Regions from separate parts of the Thauera sp. AutoDN2 genome, predicted to be linked through region 1. Evidence: riboswitches for the same ligand, from Rfam matches in the RefSeq annotation. Region 1 holds a riboswitch; the other holds the start of a gene.
The links. A riboswitch is a leader RNA that binds a small molecule or an ion and turns the genes downstream of it on or off. The one in region 1 is predicted to bind cobalamin.
Positions count from the first base shown of each region.

Region 2: linked by a shared signal. The riboswitch ahead of ACPT9U_RS10625 (energy-coupling factor ABC transporter permease) and the one ahead of ACPT9U_RS09550 (GNAT family N-acetyltransferase) in region 1 are both predicted to bind cobalamin.

Region 1 covers NZ_JBNCAR010000013.1:69,347-74,351, reverse strand. The annotation lists gene ACPT9U_RS09565 (ribonucleotide-diphosphate reductase subunit beta) at 1-1,086, opposite strand, end outside; gene ACPT9U_RS09560 (hypothetical protein) at 1,083-1,496, opposite strand; gene ACPT9U_RS09555 (hypothetical protein) at 1,490-1,702, opposite strand; gene ACPT9U_RS09550 (GNAT family N-acetyltransferase) at 1,760-2,332, opposite strand; cobalamin riboswitch at 2,490-2,695, opposite strand; gene ACPT9U_RS09545 (ketopantoate reductase family protein) at 2,695-3,636, opposite strand; gene adh (aldehyde dehydrogenase) at 3,927-5,005, shown strand, end outside.
Region 2 covers NZ_JBNCAR010000017.1:13,510-18,514, forward strand. The annotation lists gene ACPT9U_RS10620 (DEAD/DEAH box helicase) at 1-870, shown strand, start outside; cobalamin riboswitch at 997-1,221, shown strand; gene ACPT9U_RS10625 (energy-coupling factor ABC transporter permease) at 1,493-2,131, shown strand; gene cobM (precorrin-4 C(11)-methyltransferase) at 2,131-2,958, shown strand; gene ACPT9U_RS10635 (sirohydrochlorin chelatase) at 2,955-3,932, shown strand; gene ACPT9U_RS10640 (precorrin-8X methylmutase) at 3,949-4,629, shown strand; gene ACPT9U_RS10645 (cobalt-precorrin-5B (C(1))-methyltransferase) at 4,713-5,005, shown strand, end outside.

The DNA of each region.
Region 1 (5,005 bases):
CCACGGCAGCACGTTCTCCGCGCCGGGGAAGGGCTCGGCCAGCCCGAGCTGGCGGGCGCGGCGGTTGGCGATGTAGCGGAACTGGCCCATATGCTGCGCAGCCGAGTAGCCAAGGATGGGCTCGCGCAGCAGGTAGCCGGCGTAGGCGGTTTCGGCGGCCTCGGCTTCTTCCCACAGGCGGGCGAGCGCCGCGGGATCGAGCTGCAGGTTTTCCTCGGCGATGAGCGTGCGCACGGTGCGGATGCCGAAGGCGCAGTGCAGCACCTCGTCGCGCATGATGTACTGCAACTGCTCGGCCGTGCCCTTCATCAGCCCGCGCCGCTGCAGCGCGAAGATGGGGGTGAAGCCGTTGTAGAACCAGCAGCCCTCGAAGATGGCGGCGAAGAAGAGGTAGGAGAGCGCGAATTCGTGCAGGTTGTCGCGGTCGGTGAGGTCGAAGTCGGCCCGCATCACGCGCTCGAGCCGGCGGTTGGCGAGCGCGATCTTGCCGTGGATCTCGGGCACGACGCGGTAGCGGTTGTAGATCTCCTGCTGGTCCAGGCCCAGGCTTTCGATGCAGTGCTGGTATGTCCAGGTATGCAGGGCTTCCTCATACACCTGGCGGGCCTGGTAGATCTGCAGCTCGGGCGCGGTCATCTTCTCCATCACCGCCAGGCCGATGTTGCGCATGGCGAGGATGTCCGAGGTGGTCAGATAGGACAGCACGTTCTCGAACACATGGCGCTCGGCCGGCGTCAGGCGATGGTGGTAGTCGTGAACGTCCTGCGCCATGGAGATTTCCAGCGGCGTCCAGTGGTTCTTGTTGGCGTTGAGGAAGAACTCCCACGCCCAGGGGTACTTGAAGGGCGCGAGCTGGTTGATGTCACCCTGGCCGTTGACGATGCGTTTGTCGGCAGCACGCACCGGTGCCAGCGCGCCCGGCCGGGCATCGGTGGCGGACAGGGCCGCGTCGGGGCGGAATGCCGGCGCCGTGGGCGTCACCGTGGACGCCGGGGAGTCTGCCTGGCGGGAGGCTGGCGTAGCGGCTGGAGCAGTGGCTGCCCGAGGGCGAACCGGCGTGTCCCAGTCGTCGAAGAAGGCGGTCATTGGCAGGCCTCGCAGTCGGGGTCGAGAATGGAGCAGGTCTTGGGCGCCGGGTCGTCGCTGGTGGTGGCCGGCGTGTTGGTGCCGGTTTTCTCCATTGCGGTGGCGTAACGCGCCTTGAGTTCGGCGTGAATGCCCTCGATCGGGGTGAGTGAGCCGTCGAAGTACTTGAGGTCGGCCACCATCCCCTCGTCCCACAGGCCGAGTGCCTTCAGCTCGCGCACCAGATGGGCGGGCAGGTTCACCGAGCCGAGGTTGCACACCGCGGTCTCGTCGGCCGAGGTGTTGAGCGTGATCTCGGTGCACAGGTTGGAGCCATGCACCACGCCCACGTGCTGCTGCGGCGAGCGCAGGTTGCAGGCGTCCTTGAAGGTGATCCACGGATGCCCGGTCTCGAACAGCATGGTCAGCATCTTGCGCCACAGCTGGAAGGCGGGCAGGCGCTTGAAGAGGCGGATCTCGCCGCGCCCTGGCGGCCCTCGACGGCGAGAAAGGTCTTGGTCATGGCGACGGCGATCTTGTTCGGATCGAAGGCAACGACGGCGCCATTGCGGCGGATGATCTGGAAAGCGGCGAGTTGCATGGCGTTATCAAGTGCTTCGGTCGGAAGTCGGTCCACGGGTGGTCCTCGTCTGGGTGAGTGCGGATGAAACGGGTTGCTGAGGGAAGGCGAGCTTCAGGCGGCCGCGAGGCTGACTGCGCTGGGGGCCGGGCAAGGCGGGGCGTCGTCGCCGGCGTGGGACTCGGCCCGCAGATCCAGCGTCAAGGGGGCGGTGTGGCTGCCGCCAGGCCGACTGAAGCCGCTGGCGGCAGCCATGTGGAGTACCGCCGGGCTGATGCTGTGACACACGATCCGGCCTGCGCCGTGCAGGCGGGCCAGGGCTATGACGTGGTTGAACAGTGCTCGGCCCAGTCCGTGCTGGCGATGAGTTGCGGTAACGCTGAGCCCGAAGTCGACCTCCCCATCGCGCACCGCGATATGGGCGAGGGCGACGATGTCGCCTTGTGCGGTGCCCAGCCCATGCACATGGTCGCGTGCGAAGTCGAGGGTGGCGACGTAGGCGGCGATGCCTTCGTCGCGGATGCCGTGGCTGAAGCGCAGCAGGCGGTCATCGGCATCCAGCGCAAGTAGGTGTTCGAGGATGCGGGGTGCGTCGGCGGGGCCGAAGCGGAACATCGGCCTCAGAACGACGCCTCTGGAATCGGTCGGCGGTGTCAGCGTTGCAGCGGGGCGGTCGGCGGTGGGCATGGCGGAGATCCGGTGCGGGCAGGGCGGATCTCCGACGCACGGGCGTGATGCGTCACGCGCATGGCAATGCCATACGGTGCTGCCGTGCCATCAGGAAAGCGAGCAAGTGAAATGGTGTGAGCCATGCCTCTTGTCAGGGACACCCCGCCCCAAACTGTTGAAGGTGATGTGCATGGCAGGTCTCCTGGCTCACGGGTCGTCGTCTTGCGCCAGCCTTCCCGGAAGATTTCCAGTGGCAGAGAGGGCGCAGGACTCGCCGATTACAGTTGCGGGGGCAGCTCCGGGGTTCGCGCTGGGCGCGGCACCGGATTCCCTTTTCATGTCCGCCGATGACGGCGGACAACCATGAACAGGGGCGGAGGTTAGCCCTGGCCCCCGGCGCTGTCAAACGCGCCGCGTTCGATCGTACGCACCAGGGTATGCACCGCGCGATGCGTCGGAACTTCGAGCCCGGCCGCCTCGGCCATGGATAGCAGGGCGCCGGTGATGGCGTCGATCTCGGTGTGGCGGCCGGCGAGGACGTCCTGCAGCATGCTGGCGCGGTTGGCGGCGGTGGCGCGGGCAACGCCATGCACCCGCGCGAGCGCGGCCGCTTCGTCGAGCTCGAGGCCGTTGGCGCGCAGTACCGGCAGTGCCTCGCGCACCAGGGCGTTGAGCAGTACGCGGTGCGGCGGCTCGAGCAGGGCGCCGTTGGGCACGCGGAACAGCGCCGCGAGCGGGTTGATGGCGACGTTCACCAGCAGCTTCGCCAGCCGCGCGGCGGTGATTTCCGGCTCGATGCGAGCCTCGAGACCCGCGTCCGCCAGCATCCGCGCGAGCGGCTCGAACCCGGGCGGCAGCAGGGTTTCGCCTGCGCCTGAGGGCTGCACCCGGTTGCCGTCGCGCCACGCGCCCTCGGTGGTGATGCCCTGATCCACGTGTTGTGCGTGGCAATGCCCGCGCAGCATGTCCACGGTGATCCCGTTCTGCAAGGACAGCACGCCGATGGGGCGCATGCGTGAGGCGACTTCCGCGGCTGCCGCTGTGTCGGCGGCCTTCACCAGCACGATCACCCAGTCGGCGACAGGGGGGTGGGCAGCGTCGAAGGCTTCCAGGGCGAGTGTTTGCTCGCCCACTTGCACGCCGGTGCGGAGGCTTGCGACCCGGTGTGCGTTACGCGCAATCACGGCGAGCGGCACGACGGCGCGCAGCCGCGCAGCAAAGTGCAGGCCCAGCGCGCCGGCGCCGATGATCGCAACCGGGAAGCGCGTGTCGGCCTGGCTGTGGTGTGTGGCACGAGGGGGTGCCTCGAGATTACTGTCCATTCGATACGTACGGAGCGGTTCGGATTTCAAGTGGATCCCTGCCTGTTGCGTGCCAGACGGCTTCGCGGTCGCGATGTCGCATAAACATCGGATGGGTGCTCCAGCATGCCTGCTCCATGGAGCATCTGGAGCAACTCAGCCTGTTCATTCCACCCAATGGGAACAGCCGATGGGATGTGCTGTGGGGCTGGAATGCCCGAATCCAGGCGCATTCGCATTCTGGCATGACTCCTGCTGGAGGTGAGATGCAGCGACTTGCTGTGCATCCAGAAAATCGAGGAGACGAGATCATGCTGTACGCAATGCCCGGCCAGGCCGACGCCAAGGTTCAGTTCAAAAGCCGTTATGACAACTTCATCGGTGGCAAATGGGTGGCCCCGGTCAAGGGGCAGTATTTCGATGTGGTCACCCCGGTTTCCGGCCAGAAGTACACCCAGGCCGCGCGCTCCACGGCCGAGGACATTGAGCTGGCGCTCGATGCCGCACACGCGGCCTTCCCGACCTGGGGCAAGACCGACGCCACCACGCGCTCGAACATCCTGCTCAAGATCGCCGACCGCCTCGAGGCCAACCTCGAACTGCTCGCCTACGCCGAGACCGTCGACAACGGCAAGCCGATCCGCGAGACGCTCAACGCCGACATCCCGCTCGCCGTCGACCACTTCCGCTACTTCGCCGGCTGCCTGCGCTCGCAGGAAGGCGGCATCTCGGAGATCGACGAGAACACCATGGCCTATCACATCCACGAGCCGCTGGGCGTGGTCGGCCAGATCATCCCGTGGAACTTCCCGATCCTGATGGCGGCGTGGAAGCTGGCGCCGGCTCTGGGTGCGGGTAACTGCGTGGTGCTCAAGCCCGCCGAGTCGACCCCGATCTCGATCCTGGTGCTGATGGAACTGATCGCCGACCTGCTGCCGCCGGGCGTGCTCAACATCGTCAACGGCTATGGCCGTGAGGCCGGCATGCCGCTCGCCACCAGCAAGCGCATCGCCAAGATCGCCTTCACCGGCTCGACCTCCACCGGCCGCGTCATCGCCCAGGCCGCCGCCAACAACCTGATCCCGGCCACGCTGGAGCTGGGCGGCAAGTCGCCCAACATCTTCTTCGCCGACGTGATGGACAAGGATGATGCCTTCCTCGACAAGGCGATCGAGGGCCTGGTGCTGTTCGCCTTCAACCAGGGCGAAGTGTGCACCTGCCCGAGCCGCGCGCTGATCCAGGAATCGATCTACGACCGCTTCATGGAGCGCGCACTGAAGCGCGTCGCCGCCATCAAGCAGGGCAGCCCGCTCGACACCGACACGATGATGGGGGCGCAGGCCTCGCAGGAACAGATGACCAAGATCCAGTCCTACCTCGCGCTCGGTCG
Region 2 (5,005 bases), on a different contig from region 1:
GGCCTGCTGCACGACCCCGCCACCGTCGAGGTGGCGCCGCGCAACACGACGGCAGAGCGCGTCGACCAGGCGGTCTACATGGTCGGCCAGAAGCAGAAGCGCGAGCTGCTCGCGCATCTGATCAAGGAAAAGCAGTGGTTCCAGGCGCTGGTATTCACCCGCACCAAACACGGCGCCAACAAGCTCGCCGAGTACCTCACCAAGCACGGCATCGAGTCCGCGGCCATCCACGGCAACAAGAGTCAGGCTGCTCGCACCCGCGCGCTCGCGCAGTTCAAGGACGGCTCGCTGCCGGTGCTGGTCGCCACCGACATCGCCGCGCGCGGCCTGGACATCGACCAGTTGCCACAGGTGGTCAACTTCGAGCTTCCCAACGTGCCCGAGGACTACGTGCACCGCATCGGCCGCACGGGCCGCGCTGGCGCCGCAGGGCATGCAATCTCGCTGGTCGACCGGGAAGAGGCCAACCTGCTCACCGCGATCGAGCGCCTGATCAAGCGCCGCATCGACCGCGCCGTGGCCGAGGACTTCGTGCCCAGCGCCGGCGGCGAGGCCGCGCATGACGCCGACCACGCCCGCCCCCCCATGCCGCGCCGCGGTGGAGGTCGCCCCGGCTCCGGCCGAGGCGCCCAGGGTGCGCCCGCGCGCGACGAACGCGGCGCCAGCAGAAGCGGTCGTGGCCCGGGCAAAGCCGCCCCGCGCCCGGCAGCACAAGGTCATGCCGAGGGCGAGGGCGCGCGCACTGCGCGCGCAACCGAGCCGCGTGATACGGGCGTCGCGCGCAAACCCTCACCCCGCCCCGAGGCGGGAAGGCGCCAACCCCCACGCGCCGCCCTGTTTGCCGCAAAACCGAGCGGCGATAAGCGCTGAACGACTGCGGCTTGCCGCCGACGCGGCACACGCTGCACACCTTTCGCAGCACAAGGGAATGAAGCCGGGCAAGAGACGCGCAGTTCGACACGACGCTTGCGTTGTCGCGCCGCCTTCGCCTATGCTTCGCCCCGCATTCGATCCGGGTGCCCCGGCCTGCAACCGCAGGACGGGGTGAAACGGGAAGTCCGGTGACGTCGTCCGCCTTGTGCGCGAACGACCATTCCGGCGCAGCCCCCGCTGCTGTGAGCCTGACGAATCCGCCAACATGCCACTGAGCCTTGCGCTCGGGAAGGTCGGCGGACGAGGAAGACGGCGAGCCAGAAGACCGGCCCGATCGAGTACGGAACATCGCGCCCGCCATGCAAGCGGCGGCGTGCGAGGTTCCAGGTTGATGTGAGCCCCGGGGTGTGGGTTTGATCCGACTGGTTTTCCGCCGGCTGCCCGCGTGCGCCGGAAGCTCCAGCCGACTCGTTGTGCAAGCGGTCTCCAGGCACTGCCGTGCCCTGCGTGCGTTCGCGCTCTGCTCGCGTGCGCACGCTCACCGGCAGCGCCGTGTCCGCATGCCGCCCCCCGCCCGCGTGGTTCCCATCGTCGTTCCATGCACTCGTGGGGAGTCATCATGCACATCGAACCGGGCATCCTTTCCGGCACCAAGATCACCGCCGCCAACCTCGCCGCCGTCGCACTCGTCGCCGCCCAGGCACCACAGCTTCTGCGCAAACCGCAGTTCATCCTGCGCACGCTGCTCGCGGCGCTGTTCTTCTCCGTTTTCATGCAGAGCTTTCACCTGCCCGCGGGCGCGTCGGAGCTGCACTTCATCGGCGCCATGCCGATCTACCTCACGCTCGGCTTCGTGCCCACCCTGCTCGGCTTCGGCCTCGGCCTGCTGCTGCAGGGCGTGATCTTCGAGCCGGCCGACCTGCTGCACCTGGGAGTGAATTTCCTTTCACTCGCCGTGCCGCTGCTCGCACTGCATGCCACGCTGGGCCGCAAGCTCACCGCCGGCGCCGCCACCCGCATCGGCGCGGTGCTCAAGCTCGACGCGGGCTACTACGCCGGCGTCGCACTGATGGTGGGCTTCTGGCTGGCCATGGGCGAGATCGCCACGCCCTTCGCGGAGTGGATGACCTTCGCCGCCGCCTACCTGCCGGTGGTGCTGATCGAGCCGGTATTCACCGTGGCCGTGGTCCGGCTGCTGCAGTCGCAGGCCCACCGCCCATTGGTGCAGCTCTGCTTCGCCATCCCGGCGCGCGGCTGATGTCCGGCCTGCCCGGCACGGTCTGGTTCGTCGGCGCGGGCCCCGGCGACCCGGACCTGATCACGGTGAAGGGCCGCCGCCTGCTCGAGCAGGCGGGCGCGATCCTGTTCGCGGGCTCGCTGGTCGATCAGGCGGCAACGCAGCACGCGCCCACCGGCTGCACGATCCGTGACTCAAAGGACATGACGCTCGAGGCCATGAACGCCTGGCTGATCGACGCTTGCGCCCGTCACCGCACCGTGGTGCGCCTGCAGACGGGCGACCCCGGCCTGTACGGCGCGCTCGTCGAGATGACCCGCCCGCTCGACGCCGCAGGCATTCCCTGGCAGGTGGTGCCAGGCGTGTCCTCGGCGATGGCCGCGGCCGCGGCGGCCGGCGAGACCCTGACCCTGCCCGAAGTCACCCAGACCGTCATCCTCACCCGCGTTGCCGGCCGTACCCCGATGCCCGCAGGCGAGGCGCTCGAGGCGCTCGCCGCCCACCGCAGCACGCTGTGCATCTTCCTGTCGATCACCCTGCTGCACGAGGTGCAGCGCGCGCTGCGTGCCGCCGGCTGGCCGGAGGATGCCCCGATCGTGGTGGTGCACAAGGCGAGCTGGCCGGGCGCGGAGAGGATCGTGCGCGGCACCCTGGCCGACATCAAGCGCCGCTGCCAGGACGAGAAGATCGCCAGCCAGGCCATGATTCTCGCCAGCCCCGCACTCGGCGCCCGCCTGTGGCCCGATATCGCGCGCTCGAAGCTCTACGACCCGGGCTTCGGCCACCGTTTCCGCAAGGCGTCGAGGCCAGCCACAGAACCCGGCATCGCCACCGGAGAATCCGCATGAACGACACCACGCTCCTCCTCGTTGGTCACGGCTCGCGCAATCGCGAGGGCAACAAGGAGATCCTGCACTTTGCCGCACAATGGCGCGAACGCCATCCCGGCTGGCGCATCGAAACCTGCTTCATCGAGCACGCCGACGTGCTGCTCGACGAGGGCCTCGACCGCGCCGCGCGCGAAAGCCGCCGCGTGCTCTCGATCCCCTTCATCCTCAACGCCGCCGGCCACGTCAAGATGGAGCTGCCGGCCGCACTCGAGCGCGCCCGCGCGCGCCACCCCAGCGTCGACTTCGCCTGCACCCGGCATCTCGGCATGGGGCGCGAGCTTTTCGCCGTGCTGCGCGGCCAGCTCGATCGCCTGATGCGCCAGCTCGACATGCCCGACCCGCACACCACCGGCGTGGTGCTGCTCGGCCGCGGCTCCTCGGACCCTGGCGCCAACGGCGAGCTCGCCAAGATGGCGCGCTGGATCTTCGAGGACGGCGACCACGAGCTGGTCGAACTCGCCTTCACCGGCGTGACCTGGCCCCGGCTCGAGACCGTGGTGCAGCGCCAGGCTCGGCTCGGCATGACACAGATCTGCATCGTTCCGGTGTACCTCTTCACAGGCGTGCTGATCGAGCGCATCCAGGCCCAGATCGAGCGCCTGCGGCGCCAGTACCCGCAACTGGTCTTCGCGCTCGGAACCCACTTCGGCTTCGACGAAGGCATCTTCGCCCTGCTCGATACACGCGTGGCCGAGGGCTGCGCGGGCGTCGCCGATGCCGGGGCCGGTGCCGCCCACGGCCTGCTTGAGTGCGACGGCTGCCGCTACCGCCTCGCCGCCGAGGACGAACACCTGCACGACCACAGCCACACCGCGTGCCATCACGGCCACTCGGATGCGGACCACGCCTACGCGAGCCACGGCTGCACGGCAGGACACGGCACGAACGCACACGCCCATCCTCATGCCCACCCCCATTCCGCCCACCTCTGAACACGGAGGCCATCCCATGCACGCCAACACCATCACCGAACAGCTCACCGCCGCCGGCCGCGCGATCGAGCACGACTCCTTCGCCATCATCGACGCCGAGGCCGGCGCGCATGCCTACACCGCGGGGCAGTGGCCGATCGTGCGCCGCATGATCCACGCCAACGCCGACTTCGAGTTCAACGGTCTGGCCGAATTCCACCCCGATGCGATCGAGGCCGGGCTGGAGGCGGTCCTCGCCGGCGGCGCGCCGATCGTCGCCGATGTCGAGATGATCTGCGTCGGGCTGTCGAAGAGTCGCCTCGCACACTTCGGCCTGCACTCCCACGAGTTCATTTCCGACCCCGACGTGATCGAAGCCGCGCGCGCCGCCGGCACCACGCGCGCCGTGCAGGCGATGCGGAAGGCGCAGCGCCTCGGCCTGCTCGATGGCGCCATCGTCGGCATCGGCAACGCCCCCACCGCGCTGATCGAGCTCGTGCGCATGATCCGAGAGGAGGGCGTACGCCCGGCCCTGGTGATCGGTATGCCGGTCGGCTTCGTGTCGGCAGCCGAATCCAAGGCACTGCTCGCCGCAGAGGGCGCAGTGCCCTGGATCACCCTTCGCGGCCGCAAGGGCGGCTCCACCCTGGTCGTCGCCGCCCTGCACGCGCTGCTCGGCCTCGCGGAAACCCGGCAACGCCAGGCCCTGCAGGGCTGAAGCGGGCGTCTGCGCGCAACGCACCCACATTCTCTCCCTCGTCCCTCCCTCACGCCCCCTCAGCCCACCCTCCTCGCGCCCCGATGTCCTCCCTGGTTTCCGCTCCGGAGAAGGTCCGCAAAGGCGACCGCCGTCGCCAGCGCGGCAACCGTACCGGCTTCACCACCGGCGCCACTGCGGCCGCCGCCGCGACCGCGGCCACGCTTGGCCTGGTGCGCGGGGAGGTGCCCGAAAAGGTAGCGTGCGAGCTGCCCAACGGCATGCAGGTCGAGTTCGCCATCCTCGGCGGTCGCGTGGAGCGGGCCGACGACGTCGAGTGTGCACATGCGGTGGCGGTGAAGGACGGCGGCGACGACCCCGACGCAACCCACGGCGC